Regions from separate parts of the Paenibacillus sp. 19GGS1-52 genome, predicted to be linked through region 1. Evidence: a T-box and tRNA genes for the amino acid it is inferred to sense, from the RefSeq annotation. Region 1 holds a T-box; the other holds one or more tRNA genes.
The links. A T-box is a leader RNA that pairs with one kind of tRNA and senses whether it is charged. The one in region 1 lies ahead of trpS (tryptophan--tRNA ligase), so its partner is inferred to be a tRNA-Trp.

Region 1 (15,229 bases):
ACTTCACGTTGGAATTCTTTCACTACATTGCCTTGCGCATCTGTTATCTTACTAACTAGCTGCGGCTTAATACGTATTCCTTCATTGGCAAGCGTTGAAGCATATTGGGCCAGTTGCAGTGTTGTATATCCAGCTTGTTGGCCGAAGGAAGCATAGACTAGCGCAGCCTGTGAACTGCCTGCAGCCGTTATATCTTTATAGCCAATTATACCTGCTGCTTCCTTAGGCAGACCGCTTTGTGTGGATACACCCAGACCAAAATCCTTCATATACTTGTCCCAGACTTCGACACCTTTATCCTGATATTTCAAGTACAGCTGCTTGCCAACCATATCCACCATAAAAACATTAGAGGAGTTCTCAATCGCTTTGGCGGGGTCCATGGGGCCATAAACGTGACCAGATGAATTTCGCACGGATGATTTATCATCTTTACCGAAATAAGCAATTCCCTTATCCTTATACGTAGTCGATGTTGTGAAAAAGCCCTCATTTAAACCAATCAGCACACTTAACGGCTTGATCGTGGAGCCAAGAAACGGCACGGATCTGATATCATGGCCTGAACTGCCGGATTGAATTGAGGTTATTGTACCATTCTGGTAATTATTTATAATTTTGTTCCAGATTTCGGTTGGAAAAGAGTCTGCGATCCATACATTCGTATCATAATCCGGCATACTGGCCATCGTGATAACATTACCCGTATCGACTTCCATGGCTACGGCATACCCTGTCAAGGCATCTGGATGGGTCTTCCCTTGAACAGCATTAGTATGCAGCCATTTAATCTGTTCGGTAATCGCCTGCTCTGTCTTCAGTTGTATATTCATGTTAATGGTCATCCAGATATCTTTACCCTTTACAGGGGCAACCACTTTCTCTACCTTCTCTGCCATGTTCTGTGGAGTAACAGATACGACCTGATAGCCATTTTCTCCCCGCAGTTCTCTTTGATACTGCAGTTCAAGACCATCGAATCCAACAAATTCATCAACTTTATAGGATAAGCCGGGAGAAGAATTGATTTTCTTCATAGCACTGCGAATATTCTGATAAACAGCCAAATCCTCAGTTGATTTAAAGGGCTTGATAAAACCCACAGTCTGCACCGCTACAGTATTCTTATCGTAATGGCGCAAGCTTTCTTCAACGATAGAAAGTCCTGGATATTGATTCTTATGTTCCATGAAATAGGCTACTTCTTGAGAAGTCAAACCTGCCTTTATTCGGCGAGGGATATAGCCAAGATATTTCTTAAACTCCAAGTCCAGTGATGCTTTGACTTCCTGACGGGTAAGTTTTGGTGCATTAGGGTCGCCATATTTAGAAAAATCAGTTACCAGTCTATCTGCCAGCGCATTAGCTTTGATCATAGCTGCCTCAGTAAAAGCAACCTTGCCTGTTTCTTTATCGGTAGACTTCGCTGTATATTCATTAGTTAGCGTAATATAAAGCGATTGAACAGGAGTAGAATAAGCAATCTTCTCACCTCCGGCAGCGTAGATGATCCCTCGCATAGCAGCAAGTGGAGCATTCTTGGTCTCCCTGTTGGTCTCTACCTCCGTTAGTGTAGGGCCTTCAACGAACTGTAGTCCAGCCAAACGTACAATAATAACGCAAAATATAAAAAATGTACTGAAGAAAAATAGATTAATCCGCAGATCTAGGGTGGTTGTAAGAGTTCTGTCGGGTTGCGAGCCCAATTTACCGAACCTCTTCACAGCTGTTCTCTCCTCGTTATTCATAGGATGAAACTAGGCTGACAATCCCCCTCAGCCTTATCTTTAAATATGTTGGTATTGTACCATACATCTAATGTCCCACGCGCCTTTGGTCAGAGCACGCTTTCCGTGATATGTGTGTCAGCAAAGTCCTTGGAGTCGAACCAATCGCCACTACTGGCCCATGTAGAATCAAGTGGAATCCACGCTTTCCGATCACTAATATAGACTTCATTCCAAGCATGAGGTCCATGTCCTCCTTGACCATCATACCCCTGACCGGTGACTACCCTCACCTGCAGCCCCTGTGAACGAGCCATTACCGCATAGAGACGGGCATAATCGATACAGACACCCAAGCGGGTATCGAATGTGTTCTGAGGGGTCTGCTCATGCCAAATTCTGTTCTGCTCATAGTTAGCAGCCTTGGCATAATCATAGGCTATTCGCGAGCCCACCCAGTCGTATAACAGTCTGGCCTTCTTCTCATCACCCTTTGCTTGACCCGCAATATCTGAGGCAGCTACAACAATATCCGGCGAAATGTCATGATCAATAACCTCGTATTTCCGGCGAAGGATATCATTCATTTCCGCAGCAACAGCCTTAGTCAGAATAGGCAGCTTGTTCTGCATAGCCTCACCTGCAAAGGGCTCAATAACTGCAGCAGCACTCTGGCTGTAGACGGGGGATGACTCCACATAACGACTAAAGTTGCTATCCGGATTCAGTCCGATGGCAATAAAGAGAGCAATTACAAGCACTAGGCTCCGTACTAATCCAATTACACATCCTATAGCAGCTCCGCCTAAGCGGCTTATCTGCGTAAGCTTTCTGTCCGCAAATCTCGCTGTATGCCGAGGGAGACGAAATGGAAGCAGGAATGTTAACAGTCCCAACAATATACGAATCAAGCTATACGTGAACAACAACAGCAGCAGAAATCGCACCAAAGGCGAGCCTGCCAGCACCGACACTGCAGTATAATAAATTTGTTGCCACTGCTTGAGCTCGGAAACGGGAAGAACAACTCCCGAAGCCCAGTCCTTAACATAAGGCGAGAGATAAACAGTGGCTGGAATCGCCAATATCAATGCTGCAATAGTAAATAATCCAGTACCCAAAAGTCCAAATAATCTTCCAGTCGAGCGTGAGAATCCTCTGCTCCAGCCTTGCAGCAGCGAGAAGACTACAACCAGCAGAAGGGTGATTGAGATGACATTAGCATCACTCAGACTTTCGATCCACCCGTTCAGCATATCAGCCCTCTCCTTTCATTTTTATGCATTCTCCGCAGTGTTCTAATTGTTCTTTGCTGCTTCAATAAATGTTTTTGTCGTATCGGTAACGCTCCATTTCCCAAGGCTTACCCCGCGGAAAGTAACCTCTACTTTATCCTCGCCAGCCTTGCCCTTCATCTCAATATTCGGGGTTGTGATCGTAAACGTCCCATCTTCGCCAGAAGTATACTTGGCGTCTTGTGCCTCTTTAAGCATGACTTCCTGCGCTTCACTCTTCAGTGTGCTTACTGTACCATCCGCCACCTTATTCACAGCGTTGCCAATTTGATCCATAGTAACCCCACCATAAATGAATAAACCAACAACAATAACAATGACAATCGCCCATTTCAGAACAGTTTTAACCAGATTAATTACCGCAAATAGTACAACAAGCGCAATAACAATCACTAACCAATTCTCTCTTATGAACTGTGACCATACCTCTGGATCCATCAACCCACAACACCCCAATCGCTAATTTCGTCCCACAGGATGAGTTATCCCGTAGGCATTATCTCAATATTAATTATTATACATGATAGAACCTCATAATTCATGATTGCACAGCCGGGTGGACAGAAGGCTATCTAATGATGTCAAGATGAAACGGCTTTGCCGTCTGAAAGAGGCGGCATCCGTTTCTTCGAGAAATATAAGGATAAGTTATTGGGTGAAACCTATAAATTCTTACATTTTTAAAAAACGGTATAAGCCCTTCCCGTCCCACGTAAAGTACAAGTAGCTGCTTTTCCTGGTCACTGAATACACAATTCATATAACAGCAGCCCTGTGCCTTTCTGACCTTGCTGGGGCTAAGCTTACGGAGGTGTTCCCTGTAAAAACCGCACTGTGGCTGTATCTGTTTCTCTTTCTGGCATTCTTCGATTTACATGCCCAATATCCTATCCTGACTCCCTTTGCTCTTTCTCTTGGCGCAGGCCCCGCTTTTATCGGCTGGATGATGGGCATGTACTCCTTGACACACCTTCCCGGAAATCTGCTCGCAGGTGTGCTGGTCGATCGTAATGGCAGCCGCCGTTACATTGTCTTCAGCCTGATTACAGCAGGTGTAATCCTGCTGCTGCAGGCTCATGCACAGCTTCCCTGGCATCTGCTGATGTTGCGGGCGGCCAGCGGCTTTGCCTTGGCCTTCCTCTCTCCGGCTTGCATGACGTTGCTTGCTTCACTATCGTCTGATGCGGCAGTTCAGGGCAAATACATGTCCGGCCACGGCATCGTCCATACACTAGCTTCCGTTGTATCTCCGGCCGCTGGCGCTTTTATCGTTGCTGAAGCCGGGTTTTCCGTCACCTTCCGAAGTCTTGGTTATCTGCTGATATTCACTGGAGTAATGGCTTACTTCAGTGTACCTAAGCACAGCAAAGTTGGTGCAACTTCTAATACTCCAATACCACTATCGCCAAAGGAGAACTCCATCTCCAATAGTCTAATAACTCCCACCTTTAAAGTGTCCAGACGATATTATCTTCTGCCCTTCTTCGTTTCCTGTTCACAGGGAGTACTCTTCTTCGAGCTTCCTCTGACACAGACCGGGAGCAGGAGTATGGTTTCGACAGGCATACTGCTATCGCTTCTAAGTCTGGGCGCTTTGTTAACACTCAGTATGTTTTTTCTGAATCGTCTAACACCAGCTGGAAGAATAGCCTCCGCCCTCTTAGGCATGGCGCTCTGTTTCTTCATGCTCGCTTCATTTCACAGCGTTCCCGCTGCAGCTATCCTCTTTCTGCTTGGTGCAGCCAAAGGAGTGCTTTTCCCGGCGATGGCCTCATTGTTTATCAGTCTTGGTGGTCCAGGCCGGATGGGCAGAACGTTCTCGCTGCAGTCGATTGCCATGTCACTTGGTGCTTTTGCGGGTCCGGTAGCAGCTGGGCAGTTACGGACATTCGTCTCTCCTTATTTCATTGCTTTTCTGCTGCTCATGACAGCGCTCCTGCTGCTCCCGCCCAGAAATACTGGCAAACAACCTGCATTACAGCCCGATTGGAATGGACGTCCCGCCTAAGACACAACATATAAACACCCGAGCCTCGGGTGTTTATTTCTTTTTACGACATTTCCCGGGGAATGAACACATAATGGACGAACCTCTGTTAAAAATGGCGAACCTTAGGTAGAATAAAACCACAACCTGCACTAGGCTTATTTCTCCGGAGGTGACTATCCGATAATGTCCATTATAATTATTGTTGAGGGCAAGAATGACCGCAGCAGATTACGGCGGCTATTAGTACCGGAAATTGAAATCCTCTGTACTTTTGGCACACTCAACTCACTCAAGCTGGAGTCCTTGCGGCGTAAGGTGGGAGACGGAGAAGTCTACCTGTACATGGACAACGACAGCTCCGGCAAAAAAATCCGTGGTGTTCTGCGTGATGCTTTTCCAGACGCCAGTCATATTTATACCCGTCGGGGATATGCCGGAGTTGAGGGCACTCCTGATGAATATAATATCAGCCAGCTCGAAAAGGCGGGTCTTGAGGAATTTATTGTCTATCCTGAACCCTTACCCTTCTGAAAGAATAGGAGCCACCTCCAAAGCCATGTTCATGACTTTAGAGGTGGCTCCTGTTCTTCTTCATATAATAATTATTTATCCGCAGCTAATGCCTTCACAGTATCGGCAAGGAATTCCGGTGTCACATTCTCAGTATCTCCGGCGTCATACAGTGCCCGAAGGCGATTATCGCGATCCACCAGTCCAATCAGATTGGCATGAGCGAAATTATCCTTATTATTCCCGGCGATTAGTACCTTAAAGGACTTGGCCGCCAGATTTCGAATCTCTTCCTGATCTCCCCGCAAGAAATACCAGCCAGCATAATCGGCATGAAACCGATCGGCAAATTCTTTGATAGCCTCACGTGTATCATTCTCCGGATCGAAGGAAATGGAGACAAATCCTACATCCTTGCCGAAGCTGCCATCCTTGATAAGCAAATCCTGCGTCTTTGACAACATGAAGGTAGTAATGGGACATACATCCGGACATTCTGTAAAAAAGAAATACACCAGACGTACCTTCCCCTGTGTATCAGCCAGCGTAACCTGATCTCCGTTCACATTCTCAAGAGAGAAATTCTGCACTTCCCCGATAACCGGCAGCTCTTTCTTGCCGAAGGTTAAAGAATTGGCGGCTAAATAACCAGCCATGATCAAAGCAAGCAGGAGCAGCATCCATGTCCATTTATAACGCTTCAAGGTGTTCAATACATACCCGCTCCCCCTCAACCATGTATCGTATTCAGCACCAGCACGATCAAACTGATCGTTAAGTAATTAATGGAGAAGAAAAAGCTTTTTTTGGCCCAAGCTTCTTCATCCTTCGCTTGGAACCCTCTCAAGTTCAGGATTAACCAGGCAATGGACAAACCAGCAGATATAATGAGGTAAAAGATCCCTGCATAATCATACGCGTACATTATAAAGGGGATGGGTATCAATAGCACTACGTAAGGTATCATCTGAAACTGTGTGCGTCGCGTTCCCTTAACTACCGGCAGGAGTGGAAAACCTGCTGCCCGGTATTCTTCTTTACGCCGAATCCCAAGCGCCCAAAAATGTGGAGGCTGCCATAGAAACAGCATAGCGAATAACAGCCAAGCACCCAAATCAACCCTACCAGTTACGGCTACGTAACCGATTACAGGAGGCATCGCCCCGGAAATGGCACCGACCGAAGTACTCCAGGTTGATGTCCGCTTCAGCCATAGGGTGTATACTACAACATAGACGAACATTCCAACAATGCCGAACAACCCAGCAAGTATTCCAGAAAAAGCAAAGAGCACGAACAAACCCAAAATGCCGAGTCCAATAGCATACAGCAGCACTGTTGTTGGTTTCAGCCGCCCTGTAGGCAATCCGCGATCACGGGTTCGTTCCATTTTCATATCCAGATCCCGGTCAAAAAAGTTATTAAAAACACAAGCAGAAGCCATGACCAGCATTGTACCCATCAAGGTCAGAATTAATCTGCCGTATTGAACATCCCAGCCTGAGGCCACCCAGTAACCCGCAAATGCAGCGATCAGGTTGGACCGTATAATTCCAGGCTTCGTAACAGTTACAAAATCACGCCAGCTAGCACCTTCAGGGGGCGATTTAGCAGACATGGCTGCGGAATCGGAAGAAGCTTCATATCTCAATTGATTATCCACGTTTAATGATCCTCCTTCTAAGGTACTCTAACGTTTCCGCCGGAGTAAAAAGCTCCGCTATTAACTTTATCATAACAAACCGTTAAAGACTTTGACAATCATTGACCATGATGTTCATGAATTCGACAATTTCGTGACAACATTTATTTTGTACTCATTAATAACTGGACAAGAAATTGGGTAATTATTAATAGAGAAATCTGCACAAAGGAGAACTTACCTATGGATACTGCTACACATTTTGTTATGGGCCTCGGATTGGCCGGACTTTCCTTCGTGGACCCCGCTATTGCCTCAGATCCTGTACTGGCTGGAGCTGTGATGCTTGCCACCATACTTGGCTCACAGGCCCCGGATGCCGATACTGCGCTTCGCCTTAAAGATAACGCGCTTTATATTCGTAATCACCGGGGGATTACCCATTCTTTGCCCTTTCTGCTATTATGGCCTGCGTTGATCACGCTTGTTCTGGGACCCATCTTTGGGTTTACGGATTGGCAGGCCCTGAGCCATATAGCGCTTTGGAGCTTCATCGGTGTGTCCGTTCATGTGTTTTCTGATCTTTTTAACACATATGGTACTCAAGCGGCCCGTCCGTTCACCGAGAAATGGATTGCTTGGAACATTATCCACATTTTCGATCCGTTTATATTTGGCAGCCATACGGCGGCGATTATCCTCTGGATCAGCGGGATTGTTCCACCAGCACCTTTATTTATTACACTTTATGTCTGTACCGCGCTTTATTACATCTGGAGAACTGTTGTCCATTCCCGTATTACCCGCAATATCAAAAAGAAGGACATAAAACATGATGCTGGCGACCGTTATTTTGTTATCCCCACCATCTCACCAAGACGCTGGAATGTAGTCAAGGCCAAAACGGATAAGAGCTATGATGTAGGCCAACTGAACAACGGTCGTCTGGAATGGTTTAAGCATGCGGTCTGCTCACAGCATCCGGCTGTTGATCATTCCAAGTCCCATCCCGATATTCAAGCCTTTCTGTATTTCACTTCCTATGCTGTAGCAGAGGTGGAGGTACTGCCGTCAGGTTATATTGTACGCTGGGGTGATGTACGTTATTTACACCGCAAGCAATTCCCGTTCGTTGCCGTATTAGTAATGGATAACCAGTATCACCCTCTTAATACCTATGTGGGCTGGCTCAGCAGTGAGAAGCTGGATGAACGGTTTGCCATTGACCCCGGCTCCATGAAGTTATAGACTGTTTCACAGTAAAGTCTTATATTCACAAGAAGAAACGGCTTTGCCGTCCTTTTAGGGATGGCATCCGTTTCTTCGAGAAATATAAGGATAAGTTATCGTGTGAAACCTATAAATTTTTATATTTCAAAAAAATCCCGGAGCATAAATTGCTCCGGGAGAACTTTATCAGTATGAAAGGAAGGTTGTGTACTATGGGTAAGGGACTCTCTCTATGGTTCGCTTGTTCTTCTATTCTGCTCCTCACGGTAGCCTCGATCATGATCAGCTACAACATCTGGCTAGCGCTTTTGCTTGGCTTCTTATGTGTGATGAATATTGGCTGGGGCTTTATTCTCAAAGCTCGTTTGCGACGTCAGCAGGAAGCTAAACAAGAAATCCTTTAACGATAGGGCAGAAAGCCCATTCGTTCTTTAACACCTGTTAGCGTCTCAGTTGCTACGATACGGGCTTTTGCCGCACCTTCGGCCAATATATCTGTGATGGTGCCTGAACTGCGAATCTCATGATATTTCTCTTGCAGCGGTTCTAGCATGGCCACCACAGCTCCGGCTAAATCCTTCTTGAAGCCACCATACATTTGTCCCTCATAACGATCTGCTACTTGCTGCAGAGTCATTCCCGCACATTCAGCATAGATAACCATCAGATTGCTAACCTCTGGTTTCGCGGATGGATCATAACGAACCTCGCTACCAGAATCAGTCGTGGCTCGGCTGATTTTTTTACGGATCACATCCGGCGGATCCAAAAGCGCTATGAAACTGCCCGGATTCGGACTACTTTTGCTCATTTTTTTGGAACCATCATCAAGCGACATGATACGTGCGCCCACTTCTGGAATAAACGGCTCTGGAATAGTGAAAAATTCACCGTATCGATGATTGAAACGTCCAGCCAAATCACGGGTCAACTCCAGGTGCTGCTTCTGGTCTTCTCCGACAGGAACAAGGTCTGCGTTATAGATAAGAATATCAGCCGCCATCAGCGATGGATATACGAAGAGCCCTGCGCCAACGGAATCTTTACCTGAAGATTTATCCTTGAATTGTGTCATCCGTTCCAACTCACCCATTGAAGTGAGTGTAGTCATTAACCATCCCAGCTCTGCATGCTGCGGCACATGCGATTGCATGAACACATTCGCATGGGCAGGATCTATTCCTGCGGCAATATAAAGCGCAGCTACGGACTCTGACTGCTCCCGCAATGCTGCTGGTTCTTGGGAAACGGTAACCGCATGTAGATCAACCACCATGAAATAACATTCATTCTCATGCTGCAATTTCACATAATTCTTAATAGCACCAATGTAGTTTCCAAGCGTGAGCTTCCCACTTGGCTGTATGCCTGATAATACTTTCTTGACCATGATATACCCCTCCATCATCTGGTTTCTGTATTTCTGAGAACGCAAAAAGGCCCCCCCGTCCGCAAGGGACGTGAGACCGTGGTGCCACCCTTATTCGCTGCTTCATAACTTGCAAACATAAGCAAGCAGCCTTAAACTTCCGTTAACGGGGAAGAACCGTCCGGTCTACTGAGGACACTAACTCTCCCGTTCAAGCACGGCGCTCAGGGGTCCATTCAGCAGGAGGGTACTACCGGTTCACATCAACCACCGGCTTTCTGAAAGCACCTCTCCTGTCTACTTATCCCCGTCATCACATTGACCATCTTCATAATGCCTTCATCATAGAACTATGCAGGGAAGTTGTCAAATCCCTTAACCATAGGAACATTATCTGCTATGATAAGGTTATCCGTGTTTAATTAGATAACAGTTACGTACAAAGGAGCATATCTCATGAAACAGGTGACCAAAGGGCAGTGGGGCGGCTATGATACCTATATTTTGCATAGCAGCGAACTGGAAGTCACGCTTTTGCCGCGACTAGGAAATAGCGTAATTTCTTTATGGGATCGTAAGGAAGAACGGCAAATTCTGCGACAACCTGATGAAAGTGACCAAACCTTTTTTATGCAAAAACCGTATCATTTTGGCATTCCACTCTTGGTTCCACCCGGCCGCATACGCAAAGGGCAATTTAAGTTTGAGGGCATAAACTATCAGTTCGACCAGAATACTGCCGGTGATAATCACATCCATGGTCTGCACCGAACCCAAGCATGGTGTGTCAGCGATATTGAAGAAGACGAGGAAGGCTGCGCGGTAACAACAGAGTTCCGCACAGTAGATGATGCTCACTGGATGGAGCAATTTCCCGTTCCACTTAAATTCGAAATGACGTATCGGCTGGAGGGAGCACGGCTAAGACAAACGCTGAAGGTTACGCATCTGGGTGAGCATCGCATTCCTTTTGGAATCGGTTATCACACCTGGTTTATGATTGACGGAGAACCTGAGCGTTGGAAACTCTCCCTACCTGTAGAAAGTATCTACGAGCTGAATAATGAGTTGCTACCGAGCGGTGAAGTGCTTCCTCTCGGCCATCTGGATTCCCTTAACCAAGGAATGAACCTTCAAGGAACTAACTTTGACACTGCGCTGCGGATTGGAGACCAGCAGCCTGTAGAGGCATTGCTACTGCGTGATGACGGATATGGTCTTCGTTATACTGCTGATAAGAATCTCTTCCGCCACTGGGTTGTATATACGAAAGGAATGGCAGAGCAATTTCTATGTATAGAACCTTATACTTGGCTGCCGGATGCACCTAACATTCCCAAAGATGCTTCTTTCACAGGCTTGCTAACGCTTGAACCTGGGCAGAGTCTGGAGTTGTACACTACTCTGGAGATGATTTACCCTAATCAATAACATTGTTAATCAACTAATAATTACCATCCTTAAAACCTTCTGAAATGGTGCATGAATTAACCTCCTAACGCCCATACTATCTTCACAACGGGCGAAGGAGGTGACAAACATGGGTCAAGCAGGTCAAAGCCAAGGTCGTAGCAGCCGTTCCAATAATCTGGTCGTTCCTCAAGCAAATGCAGCTCTGCAACAATTGAAATATGAAGCAGCACAAGAGTTGGGTGTAACCATCCCAGCGGACGGGTATTACGGGAACTATACTTCCCGCGAAACCGGTTCTTTAGGAGGATACATCACCAAACGTCTCGTACAACTGGCAGAGCAACAATTGTCCGGTCGTTCGAACTAGTGCAGCCTTATCTTTAGTGGCCTTAACCGGTTAGGCATGTAATCGCCTAATGCCGGACAGCTTTTCAGCCCTCTTACGCTTCTCGTCGAAGCGTAAGAGGGCTTTTGAATGTATATAGTTTATGTACTATTCTCAACCGTACGATTGATCTGAGCTTTCAGTGTGGGCATTTCGCGGATATCGGATCAATAGGTTGGCCATATTGTAATTGGACTCCAGTGTAGCATCCACAACGACTATTCCCTGCCTAATTGCGAATTCATAACTTATCTCACCATGTGTCCAACGCCGTTTATACTTCAGACTTTCCAGTGCCATTAATCGAAAGGACGACTGCTGTACTGCTGTCAACCCTTCATTCTCTGCTGTAAATACCCCGTTCCGTCCAGATAGAGGATTGTGTCGAATGCCAAACTTCCCAATGACATTATTTCGTATTTGCACAAATACAGTGCCTGAAGACAAGGCTGATAATTCCTCCTGCAGTTCCTTAAACACTATATCCATCTGTCTTACCAGTGAAAGTTGTTCCGTCTTGAGCATACGCCTTCCTCCTTAAATAATCGTTCTAGCTTGCCTAATATAAGGCTTAAGGCTCATTATAGGATACTACTTCTCGTCCTTCAACATTATTCAACATAATTGGGTGATTATCCCTATAAATGCGCAAAATTCATTATTTAATTGTGTATAGCTTTCTGAAAATCGAGTTTTTTCGACATTATCCATCCAAAAAAAGACCCCTTTACAGGGATCTTTGCGTGTTCATACATTTTATTAGTTATTTATTTAATCTATTCATCAGCTGTCATTTGTCAATTTTCCGACAAAATATTATGCTAAATGCTTCGTCATCTCCAAAAACTCGGTAATATCAGCCATAATCAAATCTGTTGCTCCCTGCCAGAAATCTGGCTTCTTCAGGTCAACATCTAAATGCTTAGCCACCAGATCCTCCAGGGTCATCACGCCTGTATCCCGCAGCAGATTATCGTATTTATCGGCAAATGTTGCACCCTCTTGCAAAGCAAGACGATACAAGCCTGTACTGAACATGTAGCCAACCGTATACGGGAAATTGTAGAAGGGTACATCCGTAATATAAAAATGTAGCTTGGAGGCCCAGAAGTGAGGGTGATATTCGGAAAGTACGCCGCAGAAGGCTTCCTTCTGTGCTTCTTCCATCAACGCCGACAATTCCTCCGCGTTCACCAGACCTTCCTTGCGTTTCTCATAAAAGCGGGTTTCAAATAAGAAGCGGGCGTGGATATTCATGAAAAAAGCCACACTATTCTGTATTTTTGCTTCTAGCAATACCAGCTTTTCTGCATCATTGCTTGCTGCCTTTACCTGGGCATCCGATACAATGACCTCGGCGAAGGTTGAGGCAGTCTCAGCTACATTCATGGCATAGTTCTGATTGAACAACGGCAGATCATCCAATAGATAGGAATGATACGCATGGCCCAGTTCGTGTGCCAATGTCGAGACATTGGATGGCGTACCGCTGTAGGTCATAAATATCCGCGATTCTTTACTCTCCGGGAAAGAGACACAGAATCCACCCGGCCGTTTGCCAGAACGATCCTCAACTTCAATCCAGTTGTTGTCAAAAGCATGCTCGGCAAATTCCGCCAGCTTCGGGCTAAATTTGCGAAATTGTGTAACGATGTCTTTTGCCGCAGTCTCGTAAGGGATCTTAAGCGTCGATTTACCAACCGGAGCTTCGACATCGGTCCAAGTCAGAGAATCCAAACCGAGCAGCTTTGCTTTGCGCTGAAGGTAGGCAACCAGGGCCGGCTTGCTATTGGTAATGACATCCCACATCACATTGAGTGTTTCATGCGACATGCGGTTTATGCTTAGCGGCTCCTTTAATACGTCTTCCCAGCCCCGGCCTTTATAAAGCTTCAGGCGGAAACCGCCCAAGTGATTCAAGGCATCCGCACAATAGTCCGCTGCCCCGCTCCATGCTTCTTCCCACTTGTGGAACATCACTTCACGAACCAAAGGATCAGGATCGTCCAGCTTGTTAAAAGCTTGGCCTGCAGACAGCAGTTTGCTTCCATCCTGATCCTCGAAAGGGATCTTTATCGAGCTAACGATCGTCTCGTAATGCTCACTCCAGCCATGATAACCATCAACGGCCAGCTCCAAAGCCAGACTTTCCAGCTCGGGACTCATTTTCTCCCGGGCTAAATCCCGGCTTTCACTCAACACGAAGGTAAGTGGGGCAATCTCGGGGCGGAGCATCCACGCAGCCCAAACCTCATCTGAGGTTTCCCGCAGCACATTATCGAATTGCGAGCCTATTCCCTCGAAACCGGCACGCATTCCCGTTACCTTGCCTGACAGCCGTATTGCTCCCTTATCCTGCTGATTCTGTGCACCTAAGCAGCCAACGAATTCGGAAGCCTGTACAAGACGCCCTGAGCAGCTTTGCAGCAGTTCTATAACGATGTCCAGATCCTTGGTAGAGTGGATATCGGTTGGTGATACGGCATCTTTGACATGCTGACCCAAGCTCTCAATATCCACCTCCAGCGTTGCTAAGAAGCCTGCAAATTCCGGAGATGAAGAGCCTCCCGGAAAGATAGACTCCAGTTCCCAATTTAGCGATAAAGGTTGTTTCATCAGTTCTCACCATTCCTTTGCTTTCATTGATAGTTTTCTTTGTAATTGGCTTAAGGCCATGGTAAAGTGAATAACGATACCGATATATTCGATATAACAAAACTTAAGCTTATGCTTTCGAGGCTCACAAAATTTTAGGAGGGTATCATTATGAAGCCGCTGCAAATTTCGCCGGAAACGGCTATTACGTTATCCAAACAACTTGGCGTTCCACTGGAACACCTAATGCATATGCCTCAACATATTCTATTGCAGAAAATAGCTGAATTATCCAAGAAGCAGAGCAGCCCAGAATCCGGTGGCGAAACTGAAGTTCCTCAATCTGAGCAGGATAGGGAATGATCCCCTTCAGTCATACCTGGCCCTATGACATTATTCTAGGTGATATGTATGTACAGTACTGCCCGTTCTGCAATGGGGAGAATGTGCTTCTCCCCATGAAGCCTAAGGAACTGCAAATCATACGGGATGGCAAGAAGAAGCTGCTTGTCTTCCCCTGCTGCCATACCAGCCCCACTGTGGTGGATACGGATGGAGATTACCTGCTGTTTGACCGGGCTGTCCGTTAGGTATGGAGAACACACTAGTGTAGCAGAATCATCACAATGGGTACCTGCGAAGCGCAGAGAGAATGATTCTCCTCTCTGCGCTATTTATTTCTCAATGACTAAGTAGCTGAAGGCAGCCCATCGGCATCCAGCCCTTCTCCCCGCATTTGCTCACGCAAAACAGCCCATTGCTCACGTGCTGCCCGAATCATTGCCGCATCCACAATCCTCTGATCATTCACCAGACGCGAGAACCACTTTACTGCAGTGGAGAACTCGCCTATTCTCCGGTTCAACTCACCGATCAGATACATAAGGCGGGCGTCATTACCCCCAACCCCATCCGTTTCATAAACCTTAATATAGGCTTCCAGCGAGAATCGCAAAAAGCGCTGCTCCTGCACACTATCTCCCTGATAACGATATAACCAGGCAATATGATGCAGCAGACTGGCAATGATCCGATCCTTGTCATTAATACACTGGGCGCAAATTAACGATAGC
Region 2 (15,229 bases), 110 kb from region 1:
AGGTTTTTATAATGGGAGAATCACTGGGATTAATCGAAACAAAAGGTCTTGTAGGGGCAATTGAAGCTGCGGATGCAATGGTGAAAGCGGCAAACGTAGAAATCTGCGGTTATGAAAAAATCGGCTTTGGTCTCGTAACAGTTATGGTTCGTGGGGATGTAGGTGCTGTAAAGGCAGCAACCGATGCAGGGGCAGCAGCAGCCAAACGGGTCGGAGAACTGGTTTCGGTACATGTCATCCCAAGACCACATAGTGAAGTTGAACGGGCCTTGTTATCCAAAGGCATTGAATAGGAACAATAGTCACCATGGACAGCCGGCATAGCACGGTTGCTGCAAATATCCTACTGGAGATGTCTTACGGCTCCAGAGCAGCAGAGTTAAATAAAGACTATCCCCGAGTCTTAACACTGCTGGCCAATCATTTTATCGGTATGGAGGATGGGTTCGCGGCTATTCGGAAGCTGGGGGCAAGCAACGTTAGATTACGGATATGGGTAGAGGAGAATCTGTTCAACACAATGGCCCTCGAAGAGATAGTAGCGCAGTCCGGAGTTGACGATATTATACTTCCCGCCAACTCCCTGCCCCCCTCTCCCTCCGAAGCAGATGCCCTATTCATACCCGTACTTTCACTATCCCTGTTGTCCCGTCTAACTCAATTGGATACCGGACATCCATTCGTACAATTAATAGTATTGGCTCTTTGTGCAGGAAAACCGGTCGCCGCTTTAACGCTAGGGGCAGAACCAGATCATTATCGTTGGGGTGAGCAGGGTCTCTCGCAGGCCAGTCCGCTTTTGAAAGAGCAGATGTTGGCTATGGTTAGTACAATAGAAGGCTTCGGCATTAAGCTGCTAGAACCGGATAAAGTGGGGAACTGGCTGTCCTCTGCGGAAGCACCACTCAAGAAACAGATACTAACCGCCGAGGATATCCGCTCAGCACGGAAGCTGGATAGAACAATCATTGTATTGAGCAGACATGCCGTAATCACTCCGCTTGCCGCAGATATGGCCAGAGAATATAGAATAGAGCTTCAATTTAAATAGAAGAGGTGACAATCACATGCAGCTGGGACTAATTATCGGATACGTCGTTGCAACTAGAAAGGATGAGACTCTGGTTGGTGCCAAACTACTGATCGTTCAGCCGATTCACCCGGACAATACACCTTCTGGAGCAACGATCGTTGCGGTCGATACGGTGGGAGCCGGAATTGGCGAAACGATCATCTTCGTAGTCGGCAGCGTGGCTTCACGAGCGACGTTACATCCGAATGCCCCTATAGATGCCGCTATTGTCGGTATTGTAGACAGCGTGGATTGCGCCAAGGCGGGAGGTTCATAACATATGCTAACGACAGATATCAAAGATGCGATTCAGCGGCGGCGGATGATTGATGTGCTGCTCTCCGACACTGTTCACGCCGACCTTGTACTTAAAGGCGGCTATATCATTAATGTAGTTACCCGGGAAATTTACGAAGGCGATGTAGCTATAAAAGGGGATCGCATTCTACTTGTAGGCCAAGCGGATAAGCTGATTGGTCCCTCTACCGTCATTGAAGAGATGCGCGGCAAATTCATAAGTCCGGGCTTTATTGATTCACATATGCATTTCGAAAGCGCGATGCTTACTGTAACCGAATTTTCCAAATTATCCATTCCAACGGGAACCACAACATTAGTAGCAGATCCGCATGAAATAGGCAATGTTCTGGGAGTGCCGGGAATGAAAGCGATGATCGAGGAAGCCAAAACCTTACCGAACCGTGTTCTTTTCACCGTACCCTGTCTCACGCCGGATGTGCCTGGTCTAGAAACTGCTGGTGCTGATATTAGCTCGAAGGATATGCAGGAACTGCTGAATGATGATCATGTACAGGGAATCGGAGAACTGCAGGGCTTCAGCAATGTTCATCCGGTATACCGCAATGCCCCCTATCTTATTGATGATCTGCTTGCCTCTGTTTCTTACGCCAAAGCTATTGGCAAAAGCATTGAAGGCAACGCCCCCGGCTTATTTGGCCGCGAGCTTGCCGCCCATATCATATGTGGAGGTGGCCATGTCTCCTGCCATGAGACAACGACGAAGGAAGAAATGATGGAGAAGCTGCGTTACGGGGTCAGTGTATTTATGCGCGAAGGCTCTTCCCAGCGCAATATGGCTGAATGCATCCGGGCCATTACTGAGGAGGGAATGGATTCACGACGAGCCATCCTCGTCTCCGATGATATGGTTCCTGAGGATCTGCTGAAATACGGGCATATGAATGATATTGTCCGCAGAACCATTGCCGTAGGTATAGATCCAGTAGAGGCCATCCAAATGGTCACCATTAACCCGGCTACACATTTTGGCTTCGATGATATCGGCCTGCTCGCCCCAGGTAAAAAAGCCGATATCGCCGTAATCAGCGATTTAACCCAGATGAAGATCGCTCAAGTCTATATAAGCGGAGTCAAAATCGCCGAGAACGGCGAGCTCACCCGGGATATCCCCTCCTATATTTATCCCGCTTCTGTCAAAAATTCCGTTAAGCGTAAACCCGTCAAACTGGAGGACCTGCAAATTTCTGCTGAAGGCGCTCATAACACCGTTCAGATCCGGACCATCGAGGTTATTCCAGATCAAAACCTGACCGGAGCCGGAATCTATATCGCTTCCGTCAAGGATAATGTCGTCTTGCCTTCGGTCGCAGACGACCTTCTTCCCCTGCTCGTAGTCGAACGTCATGGACGCAGCGGCAAGATCGGTAAAACCTTTGTTCGCGGTATGACGCTTAAAGTAGGAGCGATCGCCGAGAGCGTAGCCCATGATACGCATAACATCATTGTCACAGGCACTAACTATGCAGATATGGTAACCGCCGTGAATCGGGTTATTGCCATGGACGGAGGCATCGCCATGATTGCAGGGGGCAAAGTTGTAGGGGATCTGCCGCTGCGCATTGGTGGGCTAATGACTGACGAACTGACAGGCAAGCAGATGAGCAGTCGGATTACCGAGCTGCATCAGCTAGCCCGTGAGGAGCTAGGATGCAGCCTGCATGTACCATTTATGCATCTTTCTTTCCTCTCACTAGTCACCAGCCCGGCGTGGAAAATAACCGATATCGGCCTGATTGATGCCGATGCCTTCACCGTGCTGCCAACACTCGCTTAAGGCTAGGTTACTGAACTAGTTTTGCGATCTAGGAAGCTTTTGCTATCAAAACTAAGCCTATGCTTCCGAAGTAGTTTTATTGCGAAGATTCTCAGGTAGCAGCGCTCCATAAAACTTTTAAGAGGTGACGAAATGGGCATTCAGGTTGTAGATCTCTCACAGGAAATCTATCAGGGGATGCCGGTCTTCCCTCCGCATCAGAAGACCATGATCTTCCCCAATATGAGTCATGCAGAGAGTAAACACAAACTCGGCTTCGAATTTGCTACCAATAATCTGCTCATTAATGAGCACGGTCCCACCCATAGCGATGCCATCTACGAATATGATCCACAGGGACAGACGATCGATGAAATGCCGCTGGAATATTTTTATGGACCGGCCATCTGTTTGGATGTCTCCCATATCTCGCCGGATAGCTACATTACCCGCCAGGATCTGGAACAGGCCTTACAAAAAGGTTATCTCCATCTCGACAAAGGGGATATCGTGCTGCTGTACACCGGTCATTATAACCGCGCTTACGGGACAGAGGAATGGTTGACCCGCTACACAGGATTAGATTATGAGGCAGCGGAATGGTTAGCCAAGCAAGGTATCGTAAATATCGGCGTAGATGCCCCTTCCATCGATAATCCGAATGATCCACGTTTCTCTGGACATTTAATCTGTCGGGAATACGCAATGACCAATACCGAAAATTTATGCAACCTCGATAAAATAGCGCAGAAACGCTTTCTGTATTTTGGGCTTCCGCTCAAAATCCGCAAAGGCACTGGTTCCCCTATCCGAGCTGTGGCCGTGTTCATAGAATAAAGAAATTGGGTGAATAACAGTGAGAAACGAAATTGTAGTTGAGGAAATCATCGTACCTGCGTATGAAGGAAGAAGTGCGCGGGTACGCAAAGGGCAGACGCTCTATATCATAGATGTGGAAGGCAAGCAGGTAGGTGATTTTGTCTGCTTTAATGCGGAGAATCCAGAGGAGCATGTGTCGCCAGTTCATATGAGATCGTCGCTCAGCAGCATCAGACTCAAAGAAGGTGACGGCCTTTACAGCAATTACCGCAGACCCCTTATGCAGATGACCAAAGATACCGTTGGTCGGCATGACTTCTTTTTTCCAGCCTGCGACTATTATCGCTATAAGGTTGATTTTGGATTGGAGGAGCATCCCAACTGTCATGACAATTTACAAAAAGCGCTCGGTAAATACCAGCTTGGCCATAAAGAAATCCCTGACCCCATCAACTGGTTCATGAATAACTCCCTCGACGAGAACTTGGATTATGTGATTGAAGAACCTTTGTCCAAGCCGGGTGATTATGTCGCCTTGCTTGCCCTCACAGATGTGATCGTAGCCCTCTCCTCCTGTTCACAGGACCTCGCGCCTGTTAATGCCTACAACGTAACCGCGCTCAAAATGCAGATCACAGAATCAAAGCCCGTATAACTCGGGTATTGTAGCACGTTCCGTCGGCGTTAAGCTATATGAACAATTGGCAACTTTCTTATAATTAGGAAAAAGCTCCTGCACCGCCGGGATAATCCGTCGCCACAGGAGCTTTCTCTAAACCCTCATACGCAATCTGAATTCCTTAGCCTCTCACAACAGTGTTCCTTGCTTTATATTCCTCAAGTGTTAGGACTTCTCCAAATATACCGATATCCCGCAGGCCAGATACATGCATATCTTCATCCTTTGAAGCGCAGCAGTCGCTGATACACATCACCTTATACGTATGATACATCGCGTCTGATGCTGTAGACCGGACGCATACATTTGTCCATACGCCAGTAACTACTACAGTATCAATGCCCTCTTCACGAAGGAATAGGTCCATATCCGTGTAGCTAAAGGCGCTATGTCGTCTTTTTTGCACAATATAATCGCCTTTGTCGATCTGCGGAGTCAGACTCGGTATGAAGTCGGAACCCCAGGTTCCTTTGATCGCATGAATCGGTCTTACTCTGAAATCCGCATCGTTCTTTCGATGAGCTTCCTGTACAAAGATGATCTGGATATCATTCTCACGGCTGAATTCGATTAATTCCTGCAGCGCCGGCACAATCTTCTCGCCATTTGGGCAACAGAGTGCACCTTCCGGGCTGATAAAATCATTTAACATATCAATAATAACTACGGCGTGTTTGCCCATAGCAGTCACGTTCCTCTCAAGTGTATCTCATTAATGTTCCAGCAAGATCTGCTTAATATTTTAACAAGCGCGGAAGTTCACTAATGGTCTGGCGTTTCACGAACTCACCGTATCCAGGTTTACCTACCACACCCAGTTCATCATCATAAACCAACGTGCCTCTGACAATCGTCTTGTCAACTTTACCTTTAAGCTTCATGCCGTGAAAAGGAGTATATTTCGGTTTACAGTGCATTTTGTCCTTATCAAGCGTCCATTCCTTCTCCAAATCTACGATTGTAAAATCGGCGTCTGCTCCAATTTCGATAGCCCCTTTTTTGGGGTACAGACCATAATGAACTGCCGGATTGGTGCACAGCACCTCTACCAGCCGTGAAAGGCTTAATCTGCCTTTATTAAAGCCTTCGCTGATCATGATTGGAACCAATGTTTCAACACCTGGTATCCCTGGAAAAGAGGTCCAGACATCCATTCCTGGAGCATCCTTTTCAGTGGCGATCTCATAAGGTGCATGGTCAGTGGCCATGAAATCAACGGTTCCATCAACCAGACCTTGCCACAAGGCTTCATTGTCTTCTGTACGGCGCAAAGGAGGAGCAATCTTCGCAAATGCCTCGAACTCAGTCATCGAGTCAACAGCGTTCAGCGTCAAGTAATGCGGGCAAGTTTCCGCTGTCACTTTAAGCCCTTTAATCTTTGCTGCCTTAATCAGTTCATTACCTGCAGCAGTACTCATGTGCACAATATGCAGACGGGCTCCTGACTCCTCAGAGAAGCTTATACCAAGCTGAATTGCAGCTTTTTCCGCCAAAATCTTACGTGCTTCCGCCCATGCGGGATAATCCATGCGTCCTTCTTTTTTCAACTTGTTCGTGTAGAAATCACAAATCGCAAAATTCTCGGCATGAATACCGATCGGCATTCCTGTTTCAGCCACAGCATAGAAGGCTTCCAGCATTTCCGGGTCAGTTACACGCGGATAGGTGGGAACAGACGGGGTCATATACACCTTAAAGGCTACGACACCCTCTGCCGCCTGCTCTTTAACGATGTTCAAAACATCGTTCCGCACATCTTCGCCGGTAACTCCTCCCCACATCGCATAGTCGATAACTCCCTTACCTTCCAAGGCGTTAAGCTTATTGTGCAAATTATCTACCGAACGGACCGAAGGCACGCTACAGCAAGGCATGTCGATAATGAGTGTAACTCCTCCCGCCGCTGCGCTGCTTGTTCCAGTAACGAAGTCTTCGCGATGAGTAAATCCAGGGTCATTAAAATGTGTATGTGAGTCAATAACACCCGGCAGCACCAGCATTCCTTTAGCGTCAATAACCTCTGCATTCCCAGCGTCAATATCTTTGGCAAACCCAACGATAATCCCTTTATCCACCAGAATATCAGTCAATACCTGTCTGTCACCTTGGGGAATACTTGCATTCTTAATTATCAATTTATAACTCATCGATACACACCTCTTCTTTTATATTGTAATTTTAAGCACAACAAAAAACCCCGGGTCACAAAAGGTATACGATAGAAATATACGTTCCCAAGCACAATTCTGCACGGTGAACAGCAATCTCAAGCCTATACCTCTTGTAGCCTGGGGCAATTTACGGTCGCCTGGTCGAAACGCTCAAACCAATCAATGAGCTTATACAAGAGCCTATTTTGTTAACCCATTTACTCGGGAGTAAATAAGTTTAATGTAATGTTTATTGACACAATCTAAAGGATAAAACTCCTTCAATACCTATATCATACCATCTCAAGGTCTAACGTCAATATTGAAAACTGTATTGTCAAAGAAAAGTCGAAATTGATGTTATGTAATATAACTCAATTTTCCGTGCAGCATTAATTGAGAGAGCGGTCTCTTCTATTAAGTTATTATTAAAATATTAATTCAGAACACAAATCATTGATGCAGCAACAAAATTCGCTTCCAATTCTTCTGCTTAGTTAGAAATTTTGTAATCTAGAACAACTTTGATGTACGAGATATTACTTATTCATTAAAATATTTATCGATCTGCAGCGACAATAGTCACTTCCACGCCTTCAATTAATTATCTAAATAGAGCTTCTCAAAAAGCCTGAAATGAGAAAAAGGTGTAAAAGATCGCTTTTACAAGCAAATCTTTTACACCTTTTTCATGATACCGGCGAGAGGACTCGAACCTCCACGGTCTCCCACTCGATTTTGAGTCGAGCGCGTCTGCCATTCCGCCACGCCGGCATATATACATAAAAATAACTTGGAGGCGCCACCCAGAATCGAACTGGGGATAAAGCTTTTGCAGAGCTTTGCCTTACCGCTTGGCTATGGCGCCACAAATGGAGCGGACGACGGGAATCGAACCCGCGACCCTCGCCTTGGCAAGGCGATGCTCTACCGCTGAGCCACGTCCGCAAAAAAAATGGCTGGGGATATAGGAATCGAACCTATGATGACGGAGTCAAAGTCCGTTGCCTTACCGCTTGGCTAAACCCCAATGTAAATTTAAAAGTAAAAAGGGCGACCGATGGGTCTCGAACCCACGAATGCCGGAACCACAATCCGGTGCGTTAACCACTTCGCCACGACCGCCATACAATACTTAATCAATCTCCAATAGTTCATTTTAAAGAAAATGGGGCGACCGATGGGTCTCGAACCCACGAATGCCGGAACCACAATCCGGTGCGTTAACCACTTCGCCACGACCGCCATATTTAACTTCAAAAATTGTATTGGCAGGGGCAGCAGGAATTGAACCCACACCAACGGTTTTGGAGACCGTTGTTCTACCCTTAAACTATGCCCCTAAAACTGGTGGAGGATGATGGATTCGAACCACCGAACACTCACGTGAGCAGATTTACAGTCTGATGCGTTTGGCCACTTCGCTAATCCTCCAAGGATGGTGCCGGCGAGAGGACTTGAACCCCCAACCTACTGATTACAAGTCAGTTGCTCTACCAGTTGAGCTACACCGGCGTATTGCTGTGTAAAAATATGGTGGCTCGGAACGGAATCGAACCGCTGACACGAGGATTTTCAGTCCTCTGCTCTACCGACTGAGCTACCGAGCCATATACAATTAAAAATGGCGGAACCGACGGGATTCGAACCCGCGATCTCCTGCGTGACAGGCAGGCATGTTAGGCCAACTACACCACGGTTCCAAATTGGTTGCGGGGGCAGGATTTGAACCTGCGGCCTTCGGGTTATGAGCCCGACGAGCTACCGGGCTGCTCCACCCCGCGTCATTAGCTATACAGCTAGATTGTGTAATAATATGGTGGAGGCTGAGGGGTTCGAACCCCCGACCCTCTGCTTGTAAGGCAGATGCTCTCCCAGCTGAGCTAAGCCTCCATAATAGAACAATTGTTATCATACCAAATTTCACGAAGTAAAATCAAGTGAAAAATGGTGACCCGTATGGGATTCGAACCCATGTTACCTCCGTGAAAGGGAGGTGTCTTAACCCCTTGACCAACGGGCCTTAGTCTTAATAAATATATGGCGGAGAGAGAGGGATTCGAACCCTCGAGACGCTTGTGGCGCCTACACGATTTCCAATCGTGCTCCTTCGGCCAAACTCGGACACCTCTCCATATGTGGCTCCCCGAACAGGGCTCGAACCTGTGACAACTCGATTAACAGTCGAGTGCTCTACCAACTGAGCTATCAGGGAAAATTCATACAGGCTTGAATCGCCTGAAAACTGAATCCGAATCGAATCTGCGTTTCTTGCTTGTTTGTGGATAAGCCCTCGACCGATTAGTATTGGTCAGCTCCATGCATTGCTGCACTTCCACCTCCAACCTATCTACCTCGTCGTCTTCAAGGGGTCTTACTAATTGGGAAATCTCATCTCGAGGGGGGCTTCACGCTTAGATGCTTTCAGCGCTTATCCCGTCCGTACGTAGCTACTCAGCCATGCTCCTGGCGGAACAACTGATGCACCAGCGGTACGTCCATCCCGGTCCTCTCGTACTAAGGACAGCTCCTCTCAAATTTCCTGCGCCCACGACAGATAGGGACCGAACTGTCTCACGACGTTCTGAACCCAGCTCGCGTACCGCTTTAATGGGCGAACAGCCCAACCCTTGGGACCTACTTCAGCCCCAGGATGCGATGAGCCGACATCGAGGTGCCAAACCTCCCCGTCGATGTGGACTCTTGGGGGAGATAAGCCTGTTATCCCCAGGGTAGCTTTTATCCGTTGAGCGATGGCCCTTCCATGCGGTACCACCGGATCACTAAGTCCGACTTTCGTCCCTGCTCGACTTGTAGGTCTCGCAGTCAAGCTCCCTTATGCCTTTGCACTCTACGAATGATTTCCAACCATTCTGAGGGAACCTTGGAACGCCTCCGTTACTCTTTAGGAGGCGACCGCCCCAGTCAAACTGCCCGCCTGACACGGTCCCCGTACCCGATGAGGGTACTAGGTTAGAACCTAGATACGATCAGGGTGGTATCCCAACGTCGCCTCTGCAGAAGCTTGCGCTCCTGCTTCTCTGGCTCCCACCTATCCTGTACAGATCGTACCCAAATTCAATATCAAGCTGCAGTAAAGCTCCATGGGGTCTTTCCGTCTTGTCGCGGGTAACCTGCATCTTCACAGGTATTAAAATTTCACCGGATCTCTCGTTGAGACAGCGCCCAAGTCGTTACGCCATTCGTGCGGGTCAGAATTTACCTGACAAGGAATTTCGCTACCTTAGGACCGTTATAGTTACGGCCGCCGTTTACTGGGGCTTCGGTTCACAGCTTCGGGTTTAACCCCTAACCGCTCCCCTTAACCTTCCAGCACCGGGCAGGCGTCAGCCCGTATACTTCGCCTTACGGCTTCGCACAGACCTGTGTTTTTGCTAAACAGTCGCTTGGGCCTTTTCACTGCGGCCCCCTCGGGCTATTCACCCTACCGAGGCACCTCTTCTCCCGAAGTTACGAGGTCATTTTGCCGAGTTCCTTAACGAGAGTTCTTCCGCGCGCCTTAGAATTCTCTTCTCGCCTACCTGTGTCGGTTTGCGGTACGGGCACCTTCTCCTGGCTAGAGGCTTTTCTTGGCAGTGTGAGATCATGACCTTCGCTACTACAATTTTCGCTCCCCATCACAGCCCAGCCTTAACGATGTGCGGATTTGCCTACACATCAGCCTCACTGCTTAGACGGACACTTCCATCAGTCCGCGTCACTACCCTCCTGCGTCACCCCATCGCTCATAGCGGATTACGGTGGTACAGTAATTTCAAACTGTTGTCCTTCGACTACGCCTTTCGGCCTCGCCTTAGGTCCCGACTTACCCTGAGCGGACGAGCCTTCCTCAGGAAACCTTGGGCTTTCGGCGGATCAGATTCTCACTGATCTTTTCGTTACTCATACCGGCATTCTCACTTGTATACGCTCCAGCACTCCTCACGGTATACCTTCAACGTATATACAACGCTCCCCTACCCCAGATACAATGTATCTAGCCATAGCTTCGGTGGTGTGTTTAGCCCCGTTACATTTTCGGCGCAGAGTCACTCGACCAGTGAGCTATTACGCACTCTTTCAATGGTGGCTGCTTCTAAGCCAACATCCTGGTTGTCTGTGCAACTCCACATCCTTTCCCACTTAACACACACTTGGGGACCTTAGCTGATGGTCTGGGCTGTTTCCCTTTCGACAATGGATCTTAGCACTCACTGTCTGACTCCCGGTAATAAGTATATGGCATTCGGAGTTTGACTGAGCTTGGTAACCCTTGCGGGCCCCGCACCCAATCAGTGCTCTACCTCCACTACTCTTATACCGAGGCTAGCCCTAAAGCTATTTCGGGGAGAACCAGCTATCTCCGAGTTCGATTGGAATTTCTCCGCTACCCCCACCTCATCCCCGCATTTTTCAACATGCGTGGGTTCGGGCCTCCAGTGCGTGTTACCGCACCTTCACCCTGGACAGGGGTAGATCACACGGTTTCGGGTCTACGCCCCCATACTCTATCGCCCTATTCAGACTCGCTTTCGCTGCGGCTCCGGCTTCTCACCTTAACCTTGCATGGTAAACGTAACTCGCCGGTTCATTCTACAAAAGGCACGCCATCACCCATAGATCGGGCTCTGACTTTTTGTAAGCACACGGTTTCAGGTTCTATTTCACTCCCCTTCCGGGGTGCTTTTCACCTTTCCCTCACGGTACTGTTTCACTATCGGTCGCCAGGTAGTATTTAGCCTTAGCAGATGGTCCTGCTGGATTCATACGGGGTTTCACGTGCCCCGCACTACTCGGGATCCGTCTCGGAGAGAACACAGTTTAGGCTACAGGGCTTTTACCTCTATCGCGGGCCTTTCCAGACCTCTTCGCCTACCATATTCCTTTGTAACTCCATGTGAGACGTCCCACAACCCCTAAGAGCAAGCTCTTAGGTTTAGGCTGTTCCGCGTTCGCTCGCCGCTACTGACGGAATCACTATTGTTTTCTCTTCCTCAGGGTACTTAGATGTTTCAGTTCCCCTGGTCTGCCTCTACATACCCTATGTATTCAGGTATGAGTAACTGTGCATTACCACAGCTGGGTTTCCCCATTCGGACACCCCCGGATCAAAGCTTGCTTACAGCTCCCCGAGGCAGTTTCGTTGTTCGCCACGTCCTTCGTCGGCTCCTGGCGCCTAGGCATCCTCCGTGTGCTCTTATTAGCTTAACCAATGCTCCAGTGTTTCGCTTGTTCACTCATCTTGTTTTGAATGTTGCTACCGGATCACTCCGTTCGCAGATCATTCAAAGCCAAAAGTCGTTTCACCATCGAAAACCTTCGCTAAGCCATAATACACTTTCGCTCGTTTACACAAGCGACAGATAAAATGTTCTAAAACGCAAATTCGTTTCGGTATCCAGTTTTCAAGGATCAAGGTTTTGTTCGTCCTTACAGACAAAACAAAATTGAGAGCTTCAACTCTCAAAACTGAGCAACGAGTGAGTGTGTGCAAACCCTAAGGGTTCACTAGAAGCCTTGCGGCTTCTGTTCGAATGTTTCCGTTACAGGAAACGATTCTCCATAGAAAGGAGGTGATCCAGCCGCACCTTCCGATACGGCTACCTTGTTACGACTTCACCCCAATTATCTACCCCACCTTCGGCGGCTGGCTCCCTTGCGGGTTACCCCACCGACTTCGGGTGTTGTAAACTCTCGTGGTGTGACGGGCGGTGTGTACAAGACCCGGGAACGTATTCACCGCGGCATGCTGATCCGCGATTACTAGCAATTCCGACTTCATGCAGGCGAGTTGCAGCCTGCAATCCGAACTGAGACCGGCTTTGTTGGGATTCGCTCCACCTCGCGGTTTCGCAGCCCTTTGTACCGGCCATTGTAGTACGTGTGTAGCCCAGGTCATAAGGGGCATGATGATTTGACGTCATCCCCACCTTCCTCCGGTTTGTCACCGGCAGTCTGCTTAGAGTGCCCACCATAATGTGCTGGCAACTAAGCATAAGGGTTGCGCTCGTTGCGGGACTTAACCCAACATCTCACGACACGAGCTGACGACAACCATGCACCACCTGTCTCCTCTGTCCCGAAGGCCGCCGCTATCTCTAGCGGATTCAGAGGGATGTCAAGACCTGGTAAGGTTCTTCGCGTTGCTTCGAATTAAACCACATACTCCACTGCTTGTGCGGGTCCCCGTCAATTCCTTTGAGTTTCAGTCTTGCGACCGTACTCCCCAGGCGGAGTGCTTACTGTGTTAACTTCGGCACCAAGGGTATCGAAACCCCTAACACCTAGCACTCATCGTTTACGGCGTGGACTACCAGGGTATCTAATCCTGTTTGCTCCCCACGCTTTCGCGCCTCAGCGTCAGTTACAGCCCAGAAAGTCGCCTTCGCCACTGGTGTTCCTCCACATATCTACGCATTTCACCGCTACACGTGGAATTCCACTTTCCTCTTCTGTACTCAAGCCACCCAGTTTCCAGTGCGACCTCAGGTTGAGCCCAAGGTTTAAACACCAGACTTAAATAGCCGCCTGCGCGCGCTTTACGCCCAATAATTCCGGACAACGCTTGCCCCCTACGTATTACCGCGGCTGCTGGCACGTAGTTAGCCGGGGCTTTCTTCTCAGGTACCGTCACTCTTATAGCAGTTACTCTATAAGACGTTCTTCCCTGGCAACAGAGCTTTACGATCCGAAAACCTTCATCACTCACGCGGCATTGCTCCGTCAGGCTTGCGCCCATTGCGGAAGATTCCCTACTGCTGCCTCCCGTAGGAGTCTGGGCCGTGTCTCAGTCCCAGTGTGGCCGTTCACCCTCTCAGGTCGGCTACGCATCGTCGCCTTGGTGAGCCGTTACCCCACCAACTAGCTAATGCGCCGCAGGCCCATCCCTCAGCGACAGATTACTCCGTCTTTCATCCTCTTCCCAGGTGGGAAAAGGAATTATCCGGTATTAGCTACCGTTTCCGGTAGTTATCCCAGACTATGGGGCAGGTTGCCTACGTGTTACTCACCCGTCCGCCGCTAAATCCTGTTGAAAGCAAGCTTTCAACAAAACTCCGCTCGACTTGCATGTATTAGGCATGCCGCCAGCGTTCGTCCTGAGCCAGGATCAAACTCTCCAATTTGTATTGAAAAGAGCGATTGCTCATTTTGAAACCTCTGACGAGAATTTACATTCTCAACCGACAAGTTTACTCCAGCATAAATGCCGTGAAACTCATCTTCTTTTGGATTTCACTTTCGTAAAATCCCACTCACTTGTTGTTCAGTTTTCAAAGATCAAGTTCTCTCTTCATGTCATTGCTGCGTCTCAGCAGCGACCTTTATAATATATCACAGCACCTTTGTTTTAGTCAACCTTTTTTTAATTCCTTTTTTTCGGTTAACTTCCCATTGCTTTTGAAGCAATTCGTCGTTTCAGAGGCACGAGTTATAATTTAACACATCATCTAGGAATGAGTCAACTATAATATTCGCTACAAATTCTATAGCTCACTTTTATAAGGTATAAACAAAAAAAGAGAGTGCTCAGACTCTCCCTATCCTAAACATTTTATCTCTATTTTATTCTATTTATTTAAAGCATGTAACTACAATGTATAACGAATAGTATGTCCATCTTCATCCGCAGAATCGGCCCAAAATGTTATTTCTCGGACTAGCGAACGGGACACCAGCTTGCGTAAGACCAGTGGCAATTCCGCTTCCAGGTGGCTCAGGCCCGAGTGTTGCAGCAACTCTTTTATACTCCATGGCTCTTTACGTCCGTTTAGAAGCTTAAGAAGCATTGTACAGCAATCAGCCATTTTGGACATAATTGCAAATTCGCAAGCCAGCAACACAAGTTCTACTCTTTGCTCCAGCGTTTCTGTACTAATCGTTAATTCTTCATACAATTTATGAACTGAAGTATTGAGACTCTTTAATTGCTCCCATACCGCCGGATCCGGAAAGCGCCCACCTTCACCCACTTCAATACGGGCCCAATGGTATAAAGCCATTAATATACAGTTATAAGCATCCATAATGCAGCCTGCATCTAGATATCGTTTGGATTTCACGTACATATGCAAAAAACGGGCAAATTCCATAAAAAGCACCCGTTCTTTAAGCGGCCCGTCAAAGTGTAAGATCTCCTGCCGCATATCCTTCAGTATTTCTTTAGGGTCCCAAATTAATTCGCCCGCCATCAGACTGGTTATGAGTTCATTATTATCACCTGCCATAACAGCCCGCTCCAAAGCGGAAAGGCCCACATGCAGCGTTTGAGTGCGCTTCGCACCAGCAATGGTGTGAGTGACAATGTGTTGCTGCTCCAACTCCGCGTGCAGCACCAATACCACCATATCAAATTCATGAAGAAGCACGCTTTGGTATGGTGCGTTACCATTCCGCCGTAAAGCGACAGCCCCTAGAACATTCTCATCAAACGTTTC

Region 2: it has a tRNA-Trp gene. The T-box ahead of trpS (tryptophan--tRNA ligase) is inferred to sense a tRNA for this amino acid. The anticodon was not compared.

What each region holds. Positions count from the first base shown of each region.
Region 1 covers NZ_CP059724.1:1,321,291-1,336,519, reverse strand. The annotation lists gene H1230_RS06205 (peptidoglycan D,D-transpeptidase FtsI family protein) at 1-1,748, opposite strand, end outside; gene H1230_RS06200 (transglutaminase domain-containing protein) at 1,838-2,983, opposite strand; gene H1230_RS06195 (hypothetical protein) at 3,026-3,460, opposite strand; gene H1230_RS06190 (MFS transporter) at 3,834-5,030, shown strand; gene H1230_RS06185 (DNA primase) at 5,196-5,543, shown strand; gene H1230_RS06180 (SCO family protein) at 5,615-6,235, opposite strand; gene cyoE (heme o synthase) at 6,253-7,185, opposite strand; gene H1230_RS06170 (metal-dependent hydrolase) at 7,408-8,412, shown strand; gene H1230_RS06165 (hypothetical protein) at 8,607-8,798, shown strand; gene trpS (tryptophan--tRNA ligase) at 8,795-9,784, opposite strand; T-box leader at 9,846-10,086, opposite strand; gene H1230_RS06155 (aldose 1-epimerase) at 10,220-11,194, shown strand; gene H1230_RS06150 (alpha/beta-type small acid-soluble spore protein) at 11,304-11,543, shown strand; gene H1230_RS06145 (O-methyltransferase) at 11,676-12,086, opposite strand; gene H1230_RS06140 (M3 family oligoendopeptidase) at 12,378-14,177, opposite strand; gene H1230_RS06135 (YycC family protein) at 14,328-14,519, shown strand; gene H1230_RS06130 (hypothetical protein) at 14,516-14,746, shown strand; gene H1230_RS06125 (DUF2225 domain-containing protein) at 14,845-15,229, opposite strand, start outside.
Region 2 covers NZ_CP059724.1:1,206,435-1,221,663, reverse strand. The annotation lists gene H1230_RS05710 (BMC domain-containing protein) at 12-293, shown strand; gene H1230_RS05705 (hypothetical protein) at 308-1,051, shown strand; gene H1230_RS05700 (EutN/CcmL family microcompartment protein) at 1,068-1,349, shown strand; gene ade (adenine deaminase) at 1,353-3,167, shown strand; gene H1230_RS05690 (cyclase family protein) at 3,300-3,983, shown strand; gene H1230_RS05685 (DUF1989 domain-containing protein) at 4,003-4,620, shown strand; gene H1230_RS05680 (cysteine hydrolase family protein) at 4,766-5,326, opposite strand; gene allB (allantoinase AllB) at 5,379-6,791, opposite strand; purine riboswitch at 6,909-7,011, opposite strand; tRNA gene H1230_RS05670 (tRNA-Leu) at 7,490-7,568, opposite strand; tRNA gene H1230_RS05665 (tRNA-Cys) at 7,589-7,662, opposite strand; tRNA gene H1230_RS05660 (tRNA-Gly) at 7,668-7,742, opposite strand; tRNA gene H1230_RS05655 (tRNA-Gln) at 7,751-7,824, opposite strand; tRNA gene H1230_RS05650 (tRNA-His) at 7,847-7,919, opposite strand; tRNA gene H1230_RS05645 (tRNA-His) at 7,964-8,039, opposite strand; tRNA gene H1230_RS05640 (tRNA-Trp) at 8,064-8,137, opposite strand; tRNA gene H1230_RS05635 (tRNA-Tyr) at 8,143-8,228, opposite strand; tRNA gene H1230_RS05630 (tRNA-Thr) at 8,234-8,309, opposite strand; tRNA gene H1230_RS05625 (tRNA-Phe) at 8,329-8,404, opposite strand; tRNA gene H1230_RS05620 (tRNA-Asp) at 8,420-8,497, opposite strand; tRNA gene H1230_RS05615 (tRNA-Met) at 8,502-8,578, opposite strand; tRNA gene H1230_RS05610 (tRNA-Val) at 8,612-8,687, opposite strand; tRNA gene H1230_RS05605 (tRNA-Glu) at 8,743-8,817, opposite strand; tRNA gene H1230_RS05600 (tRNA-Ser) at 8,836-8,928, opposite strand; tRNA gene H1230_RS05595 (tRNA-Asn) at 8,934-9,009, opposite strand; rRNA gene H1230_RS05590 (23S ribosomal RNA) at 9,076-12,005, opposite strand; rRNA gene H1230_RS05585 (16S ribosomal RNA) at 12,361-13,918, opposite strand; gene H1230_RS05580 (nucleotidyltransferase-like protein) at 14,384-15,229, opposite strand, start outside.